DNA from 4 places in the Serratia entomophila genome. Region 3 is predicted to be linked to each of the others. Evidence: predicted binding sites of a transcription regulator. Region 3 holds the regulator's gene; each other region holds the start of a gene.
The links. The regulator CRP, encoded in region 3, controls carbon source genes, mostly activating them, when cyclic AMP is high. The targets are predictions, from matches to a motif close to ATGTGANNNNNNTCACAT.
Positions count from the first base shown of each region.

Region 1 (4,769 bases), 400 kb from region 3:
CCCAGCGAGCCCGGCTTCACTTTCGGGCCGTAAACCAGCACCGGAATGTGTTCACGGGTGTGGTCAGTACCAGGCCAGGTTGGATCACAGCCGTGGTCGGCGGTAAAGATGATGATGTCTTCGTCTTTCACCAGCTTCAGCAGCTCCGGCAGGCGGCGGTCGAACAACTCCAGCGCGGCGGCATAGCCCGCCACGTCGCGGCGGTGGCCGTAAGAGGAGTCGAAATCGACGAAGTTGGTGAACACGATGGTGTTGTCGCCGGCCTGTGCCATTTCAGTCAGGGTCGCGTCGAACAGCGCGTCGATACCGGTGGCCTTCACCTTCTTGGTGATGCCGACGTTGGCGTAGATATCGGCGATTTTACCGATCGACACCACTTCACCGCCCTTCTCGTCCACCAGCTTTTTCAGCACGGTGGGCGCCGGCGGCTCGACCGCCAGATCGTGACGGTTGCCGGTGCGCTGGAAGTTGCCCGGCTTGTCGCCGACGAACGGGCGCGCGATAACGCGGCCGATGTTGTAGCCGCCTTCGGTCAGCTCTTCACGGGCGATCTCGCACAGCTCATACAGGCGGTCCAGCCCGAAAGTCTCTTCGTGGCAGGCGATCTGGAAGACCGAGTCGGCGGAGGTATAGAAAATCGGCTTGCCGCTTTTCATGTGCTCTTCGCCCAGCTGATCGAGGATAACCGTGCCGGAAGAGTGGCAGTTGCCCAGGTAGCCCGGCAGCTTGGCACGCTCAACCAGCTTGTCCAGCAGTGCCTGCGGGAAGCTGTTGTGCTCGTCTTTGAAATAGCCCCAGTCGAACAGCACCGGCACGCCGGCGATTTCCCAGTGGCCTGACGGCGTGTCCTTGCCGGAGGAGAGCTCGCTGGCGTAAGCATAGGCGCCGATAATGTCCGCGTTGCGGTCCAGCCCCTGCGGGAATTTACCGGTGGATTCTTCCGCCGCTTTGCCCAGGCCCAGACGGCTCAGGTTAGGCAGCGTCAGCGGGCCCTGGCGGCCCACGTTGGCTTCACCGCGCGCGCAAACGTCGGCAATGTGGCCCAGGGTGTCGGAACCCTTGTCGCCAAAACGCTCGGCGTCTTCGCTGGCGCCGATACCGAATGAGTCCAAGACCATAATAAATGTACGTTTCATCTGTGCTCTCCTGCGTGTTCTCACGCTATTGCGGCTGCAAAACTGCAATCGCCCTTAATTCTCTAAATTTATACCCAATGGATTTCGAGTTGTAGCTAGGCGGCTAGCGCGTGTATCCCCAGGAGCTTACTCAAGTAAGTGACTGGGGTGCGCGCGTGCGGCCAACAACGCTACAGCTTGAAAGACGAAGGGAATCACTCTTTAGTAATTCGTTTGTAAACTACCGGCGTCGCTTCGGGCGCCTGGTCGCTCAGCGTCATGGCGCTGCGCACCGCATCGGCGGCCTGCTGCCAGCTTTCTTCGTCATTGGCGTGGATCACCGCCAGCGGCTGCTGGGCGTCGGCTCGGTCGCCCAGGCGCGCCACTTCGGTCAGGCCAACGCTGTAATCGATATTGTCGGTCGCGCGACGGCGGCCGCCGCCCAGCGACACCACCGCCATGCCCAGCGCCCGGGTATCCATGGCGCTGATGATGCCCGGCTGCTCGGCGAAGACCGGCTTGCTGAGGGTCGCCGCCGGCAGGTAGCTGTCGTAGCGCTCGACGAAATCCGCCGGGCCCTGCTGCGCCGCCACCATGCGGCCAAACACCTCTGCCGCCTTGCCGTTGTCCAACACCGCCTGCAGTTTGGCGCGCGCATCGGCGTCGTCTTTCGCCAGCCCGCCGGACAGCAGCATCTCCACGCACAGCGCCAGGGTCACTTCCAGCAGGCGCGGATTGCGGTATTCGCCGGTCAGGAAGCGCACCGCTTCGCGCACTTCCACCGCGTTGCCGGCGCTGGACGCCAGCACCTGGTTCATGTCGGTCAGCAGCGCGGTGGTTTTGCAGCCTGCGCCGTTGGCCACGCCGACGATCGCCTGCGCCAGATCCTGCGAAGCCGCATAGGTTGGCATAAAGGCGCCGGAGCCGACCTTCACGTCCATCACCAGCGCGTCAAGGCCCTCCGCCAGCTTCTTCGCCAAAATAGAGGCGGTGATCAGCGGAATGGAGTCGACGGTGGCGGTAATGTCGCGGGTCGCGTAAAAACGCTTGTCCGCCGGCGCCAGCGAGCTGGTCTGGCCGATAATCGCCACGCCCACGTCCTGGATGATTTTGCGGAAGGCGTTGTCGTCCGGGAAGATGTTAAAGCCCGGGATGGCTTCCAGCTTGTCCAGCGTGCCGCCGGTATGCCCCAGGCCGCGGCCGGAGATCATCGGCACATAGCCGCCGCAGGCCGCCACCATCGGGCCAAGCATCAGCGAAGTGACGTCGCCCACGCCGCCGGTCGAATGTTTGTCGACGATCGGGCCGTTCAGCGACAGGCTCTTCCAGTCCAGCACGGTGCCGGAATCGCGCATCGCCATGGTGAGCGCCACGCGCTCCGGCATGGTCATGTCATGGAAGTAAATGGTCATCGCCAGCGCGGCGATCTGCCCTTCGGACACCGCGTTATCGCGGATGCCGTTGATGAAAAAACGGATCTCGGCTTCGCTCAACGGCTGGCCGTCACGTTTTTTACGAATGATTTCTTGTGCCAGGAACAAGGCATCCCCCTGTGTAACCTAGAGTCGGATGAAGGCAGGCGCCGCACGGCGCCTGGCCATCGGAATCGATCAGTAGCCGCTGCCGCTGGCCTGAGCGCTGTGGCCCAACGTGGTCAGCAAGCTGGCCAACAGGCTGGAGGCGCCGAAGCGGAAATGGCGCGCATCTGCCCAGCCCTCGCCCAGAATACGATTGGCAAGTTGCAGATAATGCAGCGCATCTTCCGCCGTGCGCACGCCGCCGGCCGGCTTGAAGCCCACCGTCTTGGCGACGCCCATATCGCGGATCACCGACATCATCAGCTCGGCGCTTTCCAGGGTGGCGTTGACCGGCACTTTGCCGGTAGAGGTCTTGATAAAATCAGCGCCGGCGTTGATAGCGATCTCGGACGCCTTGCGAATCAAATCGGCCTGCTTCAGCTCACCGGTCTCGATGATCACTTTCAGCAGCACGTTAGCCGCCTGGCAGGCTTGCTTGCACCTTTTGACCAGCTCAAAGCCAACCTGTTCATTACCGGCGATCAGCGCGCGATACGGGAACACCACGTCCACTTCGTCCGCCCCATAGGCGATGGCCGCACGGGTTTCCGCCAGCGCGATGTCGATGTCGTCATTGCCATGCGGAAAGTTGGTCACGGTCGCGATGCGAATATCCGGCGTTCCCTGCTCGCGCAGCGCCTTGCGCGCCACCGGGATAAAACGCGGGTAGATGCAGATGGCCGCCGTATGGCCGGCCGGGCTGTTGGCCTGGCGACACAGCGCGATCACTTTATCGTCGGTGTCGTCGTCATTCAGCGTGGTTAAATCCATTAAGTTCAGCGCACGTTGCGCCGCTGCGGTTAATTCGGTCATAAAACTCTCCAACTGAGAACCTGGGTGTTGGCGAGCGGACTTGGTTCCATGAAGATAGCGCTGGGGAACGGGTTCCCACGGCGGCAACTGAGATCCTTCTCACCGCACATGGCCATCCGCCTCGCGGCTGGCCAGTAATAGCTATTTGAACAGGAATGCCTGGGGCAATTCGCGTTCAGCGTCACACTATATGAAATACCACTGTAACAGACAGGAATTATATGTGAAGAACATCACAAAATAACGCGATATCGTTCACAAATTCGCTAAAGAAACCGCTGAAGATAACGGGCGCGCAGCGCACGCCCGTGTTTTAGAGTTTAGCTTACAGCGCCAAAAAGAACCCGGCGATGGTGGCGCTCATCAGGTTGGAGAGCGTCCCCGCCGCCACCGCTTTCAGGCCAAAGCGCGCGATGTCATGCCGGCGATTCGGCGCCATGCTGCCCAGGCCGCCGAGCAAAATGGCCACCGACGACAGGTTGGCGAAGCCGCACAGCGCGAAGGAGATAATCGCCTTGGAATGGGCAGACAGCACCTGCAACCCTTCCGCCGCCACCACCTCGTCCGGGCGCAAATAGGCGCCGAAGTTCATGTAGGCGACGAATTCGTTGACGATGATCTTCTGGCCGATAAACGAGCCGGCGGTCATGGCTTCGCTCCAGGGCACGCCAATCAGGAAGGCAATCGGCGAGAATACCCAACCGAGGATCAGCTCAAGCGACAGCTGCGGGTAGTCGAACCAGCCGCCGATGCCGCCGAGAATGCCGTTCAGCAGGGCGATCAGCGCGATAAACGCCAACAGCATCGCGCCGACGTTCAGCGCCAGCTGCATGCCGGAAGCCGCGCCGGATGCCGCCGCGTCGATCACGTTGGCCGGGCGATCCTCTTCGGCGATCAGCTTCATCGCATCGTCTTTGTCGTGCGTTTTTTCGGTTTCCGGCACCATCAGCTTGGCGAACAGCAGCCCGCCCGGCGCGGCCATGAAGGAGGCGGCAATCAGATATTCCAACGGCACCCCCATCTGGGCGTAGCCCGCCAATACCGAACCGGCCACCGAGGCCAGGCCGCCGCACATCACGGCGAACAGCTCGGACTGGGTCATGGTGGCGATATAGGGGCGCACCACCAGCGGCGCTTCGGTTTGGCCGACGAAGATATTGGCGGTCGCCGACAGCGATTCGGTGCGCGAGGTGCCCAGCAACTTATGCAGGCCGCCGCCCAGAACGCGGATCACCAGTTGCATGATGCCAAGATAGTAAAGCAC
Region 1 is NZ_CP082787.1:595,587-600,355, reverse strand. Features, by position in the region: gene deoB (phosphopentomutase) at 1-1,136, opposite strand, end outside; gene deoA (thymidine phosphorylase) at 1,331-2,656, opposite strand; gene deoC (deoxyribose-phosphate aldolase) at 2,726-3,505, opposite strand; gene KHA73_RS02830 (NupC/NupG family nucleoside CNT transporter) at 3,831-4,769, opposite strand, start outside.
Region 1: the regulator CRP is predicted to act here: its motif matches at 3,727-3,744, upstream of deoC (deoxyribose-phosphate aldolase).

Region 2 (4,769 bases), 2.2 Mb from region 3:
ATGGACGTCATGCTGTCGGTGCCGTCGCTGGTGCTGACCATGGCGCTGGCGGCGGCGCTCGGGCCCAACCTGTTCAACGCCATGCTGGCAATCGCGGTGGTGCGCATTCCGTTTTACGTGCGCCTGGCGCGCGGGCAAACGCTGACGCTGCGCCATCAGGCCTATATGCAGGCGGCGCGCACCTTCGGCGCTTCGCGCTGGCATCTGATCGCCTGGCACGTGCTGCGCAACGTCATGCCGCCGCTGGTGGTGCAGGCCTCGTTGGATATCGGCACCGCGATCCTGATGGCGGCCACGCTGGGCTTTATCGGCCTGGGCGCCCAACAGCCGACCGCCGAATGGGGCGCCATGGTGGCCAACGGCCGCAATTACGTGCTGGATCAGTGGTGGTATTCGGCCTTTCCCGGTACGGCGATCCTGATCACCGCCACCGGTTTTAACCTGTTCGGCGACGGTCTGCGCGACCTGCTGGATCCTAAAACCCGGGGGCGTTGATGAGCGAAGCAAGGGTACTGTCGATTAACGAGCTGCAGCTGGAGTTTCCGGTCTACGGCGGCAGCGTCAGGGCGCTCAATCGCGTTTCGCTGCAGGTTAACGCCGGGGAGATCGTCGGCGTCGTGGGTGAATCCGGCTCCGGCAAATCGGTGACGGCGATGATGGCCATGCGCCTGCTGGCGGAGGACGGTTACCGGGTGACCGGCGGCGAGCTGGAAATGCTGGGCATCGACGTGCTCGCCGCCAGCGAACGCCAGATGCGCCAACTGCGCGGCGCACGCGTCTCGATGATTTTTCAGGAGCCGATGAGCGCGCTGAATCCGACGCGCAAAATCGGCCGCCAAATGTGCGAAGTGATCCGCCTGCATCAGCGGCTGTCGGCGCAGGCGGCGCGGGGCAAGGCGGTGCGGTTGCTGCAGGAGATGCAGATCGCCGACGCCGATCGGGTGATGGAACGCTACCCGTTCGAGCTTTCCGGCGGCATGCGCCAACGGGTGCTGATTGCCATGGCGTTTTCCTGCGAGCCGGAGCTGATCATCGCCGACGAACCGACCACCGCGCTGGACGTCACGGTACAGCGCCAGGTGCTGCGGCTGTTGCAGCAAAAGGCGCGCGCCAGCGGCACGGCGGTGCTGTTCATTACCCACGATATGGCGGTGGTGTCGCAATTGTGCGACCGGGTGTATGTGATGTACGCCGGGCACGTGATCGAGAGCGGCGCCACCGCGGCGGTGATCAACCGGCCGGCGCATCCTTATTCCATCGGTTTGCTGCAGGCGGCGGCGGAACGCGCCGCGCCGCGCGAGCCGTTGCAGGCCATTCCCGGCACGGTGCCCAACCTGAGCGCGCTGCCGCCGGGCTGCGCCTTCAGCAATCGCTGCCGCCACGCGGACGGCCAATGCCGGCAAACCCCGGCGCTGACGCCGCTGGCGGAGGACGCGCAGCGGCGGGCAGCCTGCTGGCACCCGCAACAGGTCAATCTGGAGGTGTGTGATGAACACTGAACCGCTGCTGGCGCTGCGCGACGTACGGCTGCGCTTTCCCGCCGGTTATAACTGGCGCGGCAAGCCGACCGAATACGTCCATGCGCTCAACGGGCTGGATCTGAACATCATGCGCGGCGAAACGCTGGGCATCGTCGGCGAATCCGGCTGCGGCAAGAGCACGCTGGCGCAGCTGTTGATGGGGTTGCTGAAGCCGAGCAGCGGCGAGCTGCTGCCCGCCGGCGCCTTTGGCAGAGGCATGCAGATGGTGTTCCAGGATCCGCAGTCCTCGCTCGATCCGCGCCTGCCGGTGTGGCGCATCATTACCGAGCCCGTCTACGTGCAGCAGCGCAGCGGCGTGGCGCAGCGCAAGGCGCTGGCGGCGGAGTTGGCGCTGCAGGTGGGCCTGCGGCCGGAAACGCTCGATCGGCTGCCGCACGAGTTTTCCGGCGGGCAACGGCAGCGCATCTCCATCGCCCGCACGCTGTCTTCGGCGCCGGACATTATTGTATTGGATGAGCCGACCTCGGCGCTGGATATCTCGGTGCAGGCGCAGATCCTCAACCTGCTGGTCGAATTGCAGCGGCGGCGCAACCTGACCTACGTTTTGATTTCCCACAACGTGGCGGTGGTGCAACACATGAGCGATCGGGTGGCGGTGATGTACCTGGGGCAGATTGTTGAGCTGGGGCCGAGCGAGCGGGTGCTGCGCCAACCGCAACATCCCTATACCCGCCTGCTGCTGGACTCGGTGCCGCGCGCCGGGCGGGCGTTGAGCGACAGCGCCATCGAAGATCGCAAGGGGGAATTGCCGGGCAATCGTCAACTGCCGACCGGCTGCTATTTCCGCGAACGCTGCCCCTATGCCGGTGAAGGGTGCGATCGGCCGCAGGCGCTGCGCGGCAATCCGGCGGGTGCGGCGGTGCGCTGCCATAAGGCGTGATGCGCCGTTTTCAGCGGATCACGCCGCGAGTCGATTGGGGAAAAAAGACGCCGGCCGCCGGTCTGGCTGTCACGGCATCGGCCAGTCGGTCGGGGTGTTGCTGACCACTTCTACGTACATGTCCCAGGCGTTGGACCAGAACTGGGTAAAGGCTTCCATGCTGAAGCTGATGCCCATCAACCCCATCACGAACCAGAAGGTAGTGAACAGCCCGAGGCTGCTGAACATAAACGCCATGCCGTTGCGGCTGGTTTTGCGGCAAACGACGTTTAACTGGCTGGCAATGAACATCATCAAGGCGCTCAGCAACTCCCAGCGCATCATGATAAAACCGGTGGCAATGGTACTCATCGAACTCGATCCTTTGTAACAAAAGCCGCATCCGGCAGGGCGCCGGCAGGTGAATGCGGAGCAATAAGTGGGTTTAGTGTGATCTGCGTCACATTGTAGCATCGGAATAAAGACCCGCTCAATGCCTGCGCAGGTTAAAAAGCGGCCGTTGGTAACATTCCAATATGCTGAAACATATATGCCATTTCATTAGCAACCTTTTAATGGGGAGGGCAAAACAATAACGCTATGCTTGCCGGCTTTTCACTTCCCTGATTTAGCAGGGAAAATGTGACGCAGAAGGTAATCGGCACCGCATGGCTCTGTTAAAAGAAAAAATTCGCGACCATTCCGCAGAGGAAATGCTATTTATTCGCCGGGCCGGCGTTGCGCTGGCGTTGGTTATTGTGTGTTTTGGCGTGCTGATCTTTAACCTGTACCGGGTGCAGATCGAACAGCACGGCTTTTACCAAACGCGCTCCAACCAGAACGACATCAAAATGTTGCCGATCGCCCCCAGCCGCGGGCTGATTTTCGATCGCAACGGCATCCCGCTGGTGCGCAACATCACCCTGTACCAAATAGAAGTCACCCCCAGCAAAATCGATAACATGGCGGCGTTATTACAGACGTTGACGCCGATTGTCGATCTGACGCCCGATGACATCAGCGCCTTCCGCGACGAGATGCACCGCAATAGCCGCTACAAGCCGGTGACGCTGAAAACCGGGCTGAGCGACACCGAAGTGGCGCGTTTCGCCGTCAATCAGTACCGGTTTGCCGGGGTGACCATCGACACTTACCAACAGCGCGAATACCCCTACGGCGCGCAGCTGGCGCACGTGGTGGGCTATGTCTCCAAAATCAACGACGGCGACCTGAAGCGGCTGGACAAGGCCGGGTTGAGTGAAAACTACGCGGCGGATCGCAATATCGGCAAGCAGGGTATTGAAGGCTACTATGAGTCTGAGCTGCACGGCACCACCGGCTATCAGGAGGTGGAGGTGGATAACCACGGCCGGGTGATCCGCCTGTTGAAAGAGCAGCCGCCGCAGGCCGGCAAAAACATCTATCTGACGCTGGATTTGCGGCTGCAGCAGTACATTGAATCGGTGCTGAAGGGCCAGCGCGCCGCGGTGGTGGTGGAAGATCCGCGCGACGGCGGCATTCTGGCGATGGTTTCCAGCCCCAGCTACGATCCCAACCCGTTCGTCAAGGGCATCAGCTACCAGGCCTACAAGTCGCTGCTGGGCAACCCGGACCTGCCGCTGATCAACCGCGTCACCCAGGGGTTGTATCCGCCGGCCTCGACGGTGAAACCCTATATGGCCACCTCGGCGCTGTTCGCCGGGGTGATCACGCCCAACACGACCTTCTTCGGCGCGCCGACCTGGACGTTGCCCGGCACCCAGCGCCGCTACCGCGATTGGCTGAAGACCGGCCACGGCATGCTCAACGTCACCAAGGCTATCGAAGAGTCTGCCGATACTTTCTTCTATCAGGTGGCGTTCGAAATGGGCATCGACCGCATTCACAGCTGGCTGAGCCGGTTCGGTTATGGCCAACTGACCGGCATCGATCTGAATGAAGAGTACCGGGGGGTATTGCCCAGCCGCGCATGGAAGCAAAAGGTGCATAAAAAACCCTGGTATCAAGGGGATACCGTCTCGGTGGGTATCGGCCAGGGCTATTGGGTAGCCACGCCGATCCAGATGGTCAAAGCGCTGACTACCCTGATCAACAACGGCCAGGTCAAAACGCCGCACCTGCTGTATTCGATGAAACGGGGCAACGTCGTCAGCCGCTACCGGCCGCCGGCGCAGGCCGCGCAGGTCGGCGACGCCAAATCGCCTTACTGGGGCATCGTACGCAATGGCATGTACGGCATGGCCAACCTGCCGAACGGCACAGGTTACAAATTGTTCCATACCGCGCCGTATCAAATCGCCGCCAAGTCCGGCACCTCGCAGGTGTTCAGCCTGAAAGAGAACCAGACCTATAACGCCAAAATGATCCCG
Region 2 is NZ_CP082787.1:2,429,313-2,434,081, forward strand. Features, by position in the region: gene ddpC (D,D-dipeptide ABC transporter permease) at 1-495, shown strand, start outside; gene KHA73_RS11960 (ABC transporter ATP-binding protein) at 495-1,499, shown strand; gene KHA73_RS11965 (oligopeptide/dipeptide ABC transporter ATP-binding protein) at 1,489-2,421, shown strand; gene KHA73_RS11970 (YjcB family protein) at 2,491-2,772, opposite strand; gene mrdA (penicillin-binding protein 2) at 3,069-4,769, shown strand, end outside.
Region 2: the regulator CRP is predicted to act here: its motif matches at 2,849-2,866, upstream of KHA73_RS11970 (YjcB family protein).

Region 3 (4,769 bases):
ACGTGCTGTTCTACGAGGGCCTGCACGGCGGGGTAGTCACCGAACACAACGACGTGGCCAAACACGTCGACCTGCTGGTCGGCGTGGTGCCCATCGTCAACCTGGAGTGGATCCAAAAGCTGATCCGCGATACCGGCGAACGCGGCCATTCGCGCGAGGCGGTGATGGACTCGGTGGTGCGCTCGATGGAGGACTACATCAACTACATCACGCCGCAGTTCTCACGCACGCATATCAACTTCCAGCGCGTGCCGACGGTCGATACCTCCAACCCGTTCGCCGCCAAGGCCATTCCTTCGCTGGATGAAAGCTTCGTGGTGATCCACTTCCGCGGGCTGGATCAGATTGACTTCCCCTACCTGCTGGCGATGCTGCAGGGCTCTTTCATCTCGCATATCAATACGCTGGTGGTGCCGGGCGGCAAAATGGGGCTGGCGATGGAGCTGATTATGGCGCCGCTGGTGCAACGGCTGCTGGAAGGCAAGAAGATCGAATAGCCGGACATGAGCGCGGCCTGGGGGGGCCGCGCCCTTTCAGCACTCAGGCCGGCTGGCGAATTTCGAAGCTGTGGGTCACGCTGGCGGCCTTGTTCAGCATCAGCGCTACCGAGCAGTACTTCTCGGCGGAGAGGTTAACCGCTCGCTCAACGATCTTGTCGGTCAGATCCTGGCCGGTAACGATGAAATGCAGGTTGATATGGGTGAACAGGCGCGGCGCTTCTTCGCGGCGTTCGGAGGTGAGTTTGACCTCGCAATCGCGCACGTCGTTGCGGCCTTTTTGCAGGATCGACACTACGTCGATAGCGCTGCAGCTGCCCACCGACATCAGCACCATTTCCATCGGGCTCGGCGCCTTATCGCCGGCGTTGCCATCCATCAGCACCTGATGGCCGGAAGCCGATTCACCCAGAAACGTTAACCCTTCCACCCATTTAACTCTTGCCTGCATTCTGCTCACTCCGGTTGATTTCTTAAAATCAGAGTACGCTTTCGCATAGAAACAGGCAACGGAACCTGATGCTAATCATGCTGAAGCGAGACAACACAAGACACCCGCCTTACTCTGTGCTACAAACAGAGCCGCAATAAATCTTTCCGGGACATTGATTTCAGGGAAACGCCCAGGGAAAGGCTCCTTTACCGGTATGTTAACAGAATGTAGCTTGCAGCTCTCCCGGCAAGTTAATATGCTAGAGCGACAGCGTATATTTATGACACGCCTCAAAACCTGCCGATAGCCCTCGCTCAAACAGCGGCTACAGGCACGTTTTACAGGGAACTCTGACCCCTGTGACACAAGGCAGCGATAACAACAGAGGATAACAGCGAATGGTTCTCGGCAAACCGCAAACAGACCCTACTCTCGAATGGTTCCTGTCTCATTGCCATATCCACAAATATCCATCGAAGAGTACGCTGATTCACCAAGGTGAAAAGGCCGAAACGCTTTACTACATCGTGAAAGGCTCCGTCGCGGTGCTGATCAAGGATGAAGAAGGTAAAGAGATGATCCTGTCCTACCTGAACCAGGGGGACTTCATCGGCGAGCTCGGATTGTTTGAAGAAGGCCAGGAGCGCAGCGCCTGGGTTCGGGCGAAAACCGCCTGCGAAGTGGCTGAAATTTCCTATAAGAAATTCCGTCAGCTGATCCAGGTCAACCCGGACATCCTGATGCGCCTGTCCGCCCAGATGGCGAACCGCCTGCAGGTCACCTCCGAGAAAGTGGGCAACCTCGCCTTCCTGGACGTTACCGGCCGCATTGCGCAAACCCTGCTGAACCTGGCGAAACAGCCTGATGCCATGACCCACCCGGACGGCATGCAGATCAAGATCACCCGCCAGGAAATCGGCCAGATCGTCGGCTGCTCGCGTGAAACCGTTGGCCGTATTCTAAAAATGCTGGAAGATCAAAACCTGATTTCCGCCCACGGCAAAACCATTGTCGTCTACGGCACCCGCTAATCACTAAAAAAACGGCGCAGCAATGCGCCGTTTTTTTATCCTCTGCCTGCCATGTGGCGCCGCCTGATCTACCACCCGGAAGTCAATTACGCACTGCGGCAAACGCTGGTGTTGTGCCTGCCGGTACTGTTTGGTCTGGCGATCGGCCAGCTGCAGCTTGGCCTGCTGTTTTCACTGGTTCCCGCCTGCTGCAACATCGCCGGGCTGGACACGCCTCACAAACGCTTTTTTAAACGGCTGATCGTCGGCGGCTCGCTGTTCGCCTTCAGCAGCCTGCTGCTGCAACAGGCGCTGCTGTGGCAGGTGCCGCTGCCGGCGCTGATGCTCGGCCTGGCGCTGTTGCTCGGCGTCAGTGGCGAAATCAGCCCGCTGCACGCCCGGCTGCTGCCTGCGGCGCTGATCGCCGCTATCTTCTCCCTCAGCATGGCCGGCACCCTGCCTATCTGGCAGGCGCCGTTGCTGTACGCCGTCGGCACCGCCTGGTACGGCCTGTTCACCTGGTTCTGGTTCACACTGTGGAAGGAACAGCCGATGCGCGAATCGCTGAATCAGCTGTACCTGGAATTGGCGGACTACTTTGAGGCCAAGTATTCGCTGCTAACCCAGCACACCGACCCGCAGACCGCGCTGCCGCCGCTGCTGGCGCGCCAACAGAAAGTGATGGATCTGATCGGCCTGCTGTATCAGCAACTCAACTTCCTGCCGCACGCCGACAACCTTGAGCAGAAGCGCCTGCAGCGCGCCTTTCAGGTGGCGCTCGACCTGCAGGAACATATCACCGTCAGCCTGCATCAGCCGGAAGAAGTGCAAAAGCTGGTGGAGCAAAGCCAGGCCGAAGCGATTATCCGCCGCAACGCGCAGGTGATTGCCGGGCGGCTGCGCGTGGTGGCGCGCGACATCCTCTATCACCAGCATTCGCAACGCTTCAATATGGCGCACGAGCTGGCGGCGCTGGAGAAGGTGGCGGCGCAGCATGCCGACAATCCGGTCGGCCAATTCTGCTATTACCACTTCAGCCGCATCGCCCGCCTGCTGCGCACCCAGCATCCGCTGTACCGCCGCGATCTGATGGCCAGCCAGGCCCGCCTGCCTTTCTGGCCGGCGCTGACCAGTTACCTGTCGTTCAAATCCAACGCCCTGCGCAACGCCGCGCGGCTGGGGGTGATGCTGGCGCTCGGCAGCAGCCTGGGCACGATCTTCAACCTGCCCAAGCCTTACTGGATCCTGTTGACCATCATGCTGGTGAGTCAGAACGGCTATAACGCCACCCGGGTGCGCATTCAGCACCGTGCGCTCGGCACCCTGGCCGGGCTGGTGGTCGCCGCCGCTCTGCTGCAGCTGCAGCTGCCGGAGGCGGAAACCCTGGGCATCATGCTGGTGATCACCCTGCTGGCGTACCTGGTTTCGCGTAAAAACTACGGGCTGGCGGTGATCGGCTTCACCATCACTGCGGTGTACACCCTGCAGCTGCTGGCGCTAAACGGCACCCATTTCCTGGTGCCGCGCCTGGTCGATACGCTGATTGGCTGCGTGCTGGTGTTTGGCGGCACCATTTGGCTGTGGCCACAGTGGCAAAGCGGCCTGCTGCGCAAGAACGCCCATCAGGCGCTGGAGAACGATCAACACGCGCTGCGGCTGATGCTGGAAGAACAGGAACCGGACCCCGCCGGGTTGGCCTATGCGCGCATGCAGGTGAATCAGGCGCATAACGCGCTGTATACCTCGCTCAATCAGGCGATGCAGGAGCCGGGCTTCGCCTCGGACTATCTGGCGGATATGCGGCTGTGGGTGACGCACAGCCAGTTTATCGTCGAACATCTTAACGCCATGACCATTTTGGCGCGCGAACACTATATGCTGACGCCGAAGCTGGCGGAGACGTATTTGCAAACCTGCGAGATCGCGCTGCAAAGCTGCCAGCAGCGGCTGGAGTATGACGGGCCGAGCGGCAACAGCGGCATCATGCAGCCGCCGGATCTGCACCCGGATATGCCGATCACCGAGATGGAGCGCCACCTGCGGCGCATCCTTTCGCACCTGAGCGTAATGCATACCATTTCGTCGCTGGCCTGGAGCCAACGCCCGCATCACGGCATCTGGCTGAAGCGCAAACTGCGCGATCGATAAGGGCGCAGCCTGCTACGCCCCGGCGTCGCATCAGCCGCCTATTACGTCTTGCACCGCCTGCTCAAACAGCGCCATGCCGGCGTCGATATCCTGCCGCTCCACCACCAGCGACGGCGCAAAGCGGATCACGTTCGGCCCGGCGTTGAGGATCATCAACCCGCGCGCAGCGGCTGCGGTAAGGAAATCCCGCGCCCGGCCGTGATACTGCGGCGTCAACTCTGCGCCGATCAGCAACCCCATACCGCGAATGGCGGTGAAAATTCGGTATTTGTCGCCTATCGCCCGTAAGGCGTCGACATACAGACCATGGCGTTGCTCGATGCCGCTCAGCACCTCCGGGGTGTTGATCACGTCCAGCGCCGCCTCCGCCACCGCGCAGGCCAGCGGGTTGCCGCCGTAGGTGGTGCCGTGGGTTCCCACCTGCATCACCGAGGCGATGTCTTCGGTGGTCAACATGGCGCTGATCGGGAAACCGCCGCCCAGCGCTTTGGCGGTGGTGAGAATATCCGGCGTTACGCCATAGTGCATGTAGGCGAACAGCTTGCCGCTGCGGCCCATGCCGCTCTGCACCTCGTCAAACACCAGCAGCGCCTGGTGCCGATCGCACAGCTCGCGCACCCCTTGCAGGAATTCGGCATTCACCGGCGTGATACCGCCTTCGCCCTGAATCGGCTCCATCAC
Region 3 is NZ_CP082787.1:197,876-202,644, reverse strand. Features, by position in the region: gene KHA73_RS00840 (phosphoribulokinase) at 1-497, shown strand, start outside; gene KHA73_RS00835 (OsmC family protein) at 541-948, opposite strand; gene crp (cAMP-activated global transcriptional regulator CRP) at 1,329-1,961, shown strand; gene KHA73_RS00825 (YccS/YhfK family putative transporter) at 2,013-4,088, shown strand; gene argD (bifunctional acetylornithine/succinyldiaminopimelate transaminase) at 4,119-4,769, opposite strand, start outside.

Region 4 (4,769 bases), 1.4 Mb from region 3:
CGGAGGTTATGCGGGCAACTGGCTCAAGTTTACGGTGGTAAGAAATGTCGTCAGCTCCAGGGTGAGTAACTGCACCTTCATCGATACGCTGTCGAAAGATCCGGCTCATATGATTCAATGGGGGCAGACGCAGCCGTATATTTTCACCAAATATCCCGGCGTTCATATGCAGAACAATATCTTCTATTTTAAACATGCGGCGGTGCCGGTGAACGATATCGGCTGGGGAAACGGCGTTGGCTATATGAAATGGAGCAACAATATTTTGTATTCGCCAGAGGATAACGGCGCCAGCATGATCGATGCGCGTTGCAGCTATGAAAATACCCTGCATGCGGATCCGTTGGTCAGCTTTATGGGGAATAACCCGCCCAACGGTTTTGAGGCGGCGAAGCTGATCGGGTTGCTGTCCCGCTCCGTAGCCCATAACGCCGGTGCGCCAAACAGCCTGCCGGATATTCTCGGCATCAGCGGCAATAACATCGGCTGGCTGCAGTCGTAAACCCAGCGTTGGCGTTTGGTTGATTTTACCTTGGCGGAGGGGAAGAAATATCGAGAGTTCTTCCCCTGCATTGATGTCAGCCCGCCGCAGCAACCGGGGTTGCTGCGGCGCTCAATGCCTGGGTTGCGCTCAAAATATCGCCAAAACTTCCCGCGATCTCTTATCCCCGTTGTGGCATGATTTGACGGTTTTTTGTAAATTGAAGTACGTTGTTATAAATTATCTAAATGGTTTCCTGTGATTTATTTTTCACGTGACTAATAACTACAACTGGATACAGAGGTAAGGAGTGCTTTTTGACTCGGTGATTTTTCATTTTTAAATGGTTGCTGTCATTTATGTTGCGGCATGATAATTGTAAAGCCTATATAAAATAACGTTTTTTTTGAATTTTTTAGATTGTAAAAAAACATGCAATTAATGTGGCTATAAGTTTTTATTTGCAATGTTTTTATTTTTATGGTTAGGTTTTTCATAAGGTAAATGACTTCTTTAAAGCAGGTGGGCTTTATGAAAAGGATTTTTATAGTTTCTATTTTGTTTTTTACTGCGTTATATTTTCCCTATGGCCACGCAAATGAAAATCACTATGAAAGTATTGAAAGTGACTTATCCCAGGTTAGTTATTTTTCCTTAGGAATGAATGGTTTTGTTGGCAGAATTAGCGAAGGGGAAGTTGCTGTAATAGATATTCTTAAAAGCAAGAGCGCAACTGATATTTTTTTGAGAATAGCCAATAATCCCAAGGCAACGCCAGAAAGTAAACTTTATGCGGCTTGTGGATTAAAGCAACTAGGTAAGCTAAATAAAAATGACGTAAAATCCATCTTTGCAAAAGAGTGGAATGATGATGTTTCGATATTGAAAGCAGACGTTTTAAGAAAAGAAAAGTTTAAATATTTATATTTTGGTATTTTAAATCATGGGTGCATGTGAGTCAATTTACTGAATTACTCTATTGAAAAACATGAAAGGGATATATTCATGAAAGAGCTCATGCTTGACGAGTTACCTCCAATTTCTGGAGGGATGCATCTTGATGGCCACAGAGAATCAACAAATGTAATTGACCAGCGCGGGAGGGACATGGGGACGTACATTGATGCTAATGGAAAATGTTGGTCTCCTGGCACATCTTCAATTGATATGTACCCTAACGGGGGTGGTACATCTTGGGGAAGTGGTCCATGGCAACCTTCAAGTGGTAATAGCTTCTCTCTGGAAGATATCCTGAGTATTGGCTGGAGCAGATTCCAAAGAGACGTTTGGGGCTAATATTGCAGGAGGGCGACAGAAGCCAACTGCCTCAGCTAAGGCAGTTGGCTTTACTGGTATCCCTCCGTCAACGGGCAGGCTTGCATTGCGCCGGCGGCATGCCGGGTTAATCTCATGATCTTCTGTCGCTGTACATTTGCTCAAAATATCGCCAAAACTTCCCACGATCTCTTATCCCCGTTGTGGCATGATTTGACGGTTTTTTGTAAATTGAAGTCCGTTGTTATAAGTTATCTAAATGGTTTACTGTGATTTATTTTTCACGTGACTAATAACTACAACTGGCTTCTTATCCAAAGCTGAAAACTTGTCTATGCGAAGAAACCTACAGCTCTATTTAAAAATTCTACTTCTTAGCCAGGCCCGTCATCGTATACTTTTTTAATTGCAAACTTGAAAATGAAATACCCCAAGAAAACTCCCAGAAAAGAGACCGCAAGCCATAGATATTTCAATTTATCGTCTGAATAGAATACGAACCAAGCTATGGCTAACAGTGATAATACCACCACACCACAGCCAATTCCCTGAATAAGTCGGGATAAAACCGCCAGCATAAAGTTCTTCATACGTTAACCCTTGCAAAAAAGTACTGACAAATTTGACTGAATTTCTTCCGATCTCTTTCCCAGACTGAAACGGCGTCCTCAAACGGCCTGACCTTGTTTTCTAAAAGGAAATACAGCAGATCAAGATTTCCCATACGTCTGAGTTGGTCATACATTCGGGAGTTCCTTACCTTTAAATCGCGTGATGTATAGACTGACCGTGAAATGCTTGCGCCGGCAGTGAGAATCGAACCAACGGCGACACCCGAAATTAGCCTTGGGATGATTTGTTTTGAGAATACATAACCTACGTTTGCAGTAGCTAACTGATTAAAGGCGAATTTACCGAGAAGTTTACCGGATGTTCTGATTGTTATGTCCTTAACATCTTCAACGTTAACTTTGTTGGCGAAGTTTTCGATAAAGACATGAGCAACTTTTTCGATGCTGCTTTTGTTGGCAAGCCCTGACTTGATGAGCCTGATAAACCGCTCTTTATCTTGCGCGTTTAGCCATCTATTTTCTGTATCAATATAGTCGTAGCCCAAATAGTAGAAGTCTACCGGCACGCTGATGAATCCCTGTGCGAAACCGCGAACTAAATGACTGTCAATGTTCACCGCATCCGCCATGTCGCTTGCTATCTGTTTTGCGCTTTTCATACAAATCCTTTCGATATGAAAGAGTTAACCTATCAGATGTTTAATGCATGATCTATAGCTTCTCAGAGACAAAATCCCAAGAAAGCTCAAAATATCGCCAAAACTTCCCGCGATCTCTTATCCCCGTTGTGGCATAATGCGCGCCAAATCACATTCCCTATGATATGAAGAGCGAGCGCTGTGTTAAGCACTAACAACATCACTATGCAGTTTGGCAGTAAGCCGCTGTTTGAAAATATCTCCGTCAAATTCGGCGGCGGTAACCGCTATGGCCTGATCGGGGCCAACGGCTGTGGCAAGTCCACCTTTATGAAAATCCTCGGCGGCGATCTGGCGCCGAGCGGCGGCAACGTGTTCCTCGATCCGAACGAGCGCCTGGGTAAACTGCGCCAGGATCAGTTCGCCTTCGAACAATACAGCGTGCTCGACACCGTGATCATGGGCCACACCGAACTGTGGGCGGTGAAGGAAGAGCGCGACCGCATTTACGCCATGGCGGAAATGAGCGAAGAAGATGGCTATAAGGTCGCCGATCTGGAAGTGGCCTACGGCGAGATGGACGGTTACACCGCCGAAGCGCGCGCCGGCGAACTGCTGCTTGGCGTGGGCATCCCGGTTGAACAGCACTATGGCCCGATGAGCGAAATCGCGCCGGGCTTCAAGCTGCGCGTGTTGCTGGCGCAGGCGCTGTTCTCCGATCCGGAAATCCTGCTGCTCGACGAACCGACCAACAACCTGGACATCGATACCATTCGCTGGCTGGAGCAGGTGCTGAACGAACGCAACAGCACCATGATCATCATTTCGCACGACCGTCACTTCCTGAACATGGTGTGTACCCACATGGCGGATCTGGACTACGGCGAGCTGCGCGTTTACCCGGGCAACTACGACGAATACATGACCGCCGCCACCCAGGCGCGCGAGCGTCTGATGGCCGACAACGCCAAGAAGAAAGCGCAGATCAACGAACTGCAGTCGTTCGTCAGCCGCTTCAGCGCCAACGCCTCCAAATCCAAGCAGGCCACTTCGCGCGCCCGCCAGATAGACAAAATCCAGCTGGAAGAAGTGAAGGCGTCGAGCCGTCAGAACCCGTTCATTCGCTTCGAGCAGGACAAGAAGCTGTTCCGCAACGCGCTGGAAGTGGAAGCGCTGTCCAAGGGCTTCGACAACGGTCCGCTGTTCAGCAAGTTCAACCTGATGGTTGAAGTGGGCGAGAAAGTGGCGGTGCTGGGCCCGAACGGTATCGGTAAATCCACCCTGCTGAAAACGCTGGTGGGTGATGCGCAGCCGGACAGCGGCAGCGTGAAATGGTCGGAAAACGCCAGAATCGGCTACTACGCGCAGGATCACGAATACGAGTTCGATGAAACCCTGACGGTATTCGACTGGATGAGCCAGTGGAAGCAGGAAAAAGACGACGAGCAGGCGGTGCGCAGCGTGCTGGGCCGTTTGCTGTTCAGCCAGGACGACATCAAGAAGCGCGTGAAGGTGCTGTCCGGTGGTGAGAAGGGGCGCATGCTGTTCGGCAAGCTGATGATGCAGCGTCCTAACATTTTGGTTATGGATGAGCCAACCAACCACCTGGATATGGAATCGATCGAATCGCTGAACATGGCGCTGGAAATGTACGAAGGCACGCTGATCTTCGTTTCCCACGACCGTGAGTTCGTCAGCTCGCTGGCGACGCGGGTGCTGGAAATGACGCCGAACAAAGTGATCGACTTTACCGGCAACTACGAAGACTACCTGCGCAGCCAGGGCATCGTGTAAGCCACGCGA
Region 4 is NZ_CP082787.1:1,582,131-1,586,899, forward strand. Features, by position in the region: gene KHA73_RS07865 (hypothetical protein) at 1-502, shown strand, start outside; gene mchS3 (MchS3 family protein) at 1,013-1,438, shown strand; gene KHA73_RS07875 (hypothetical protein) at 2,131-2,346, opposite strand; gene KHA73_RS07880 (hypothetical protein) at 2,343-2,987, opposite strand; gene KHA73_RS07885 (ABC-F family ATPase) at 3,168-4,760, shown strand.
Region 4: the regulator CRP is predicted to act here: its motif matches at 3,124-3,141, upstream of KHA73_RS07885 (ABC-F family ATPase).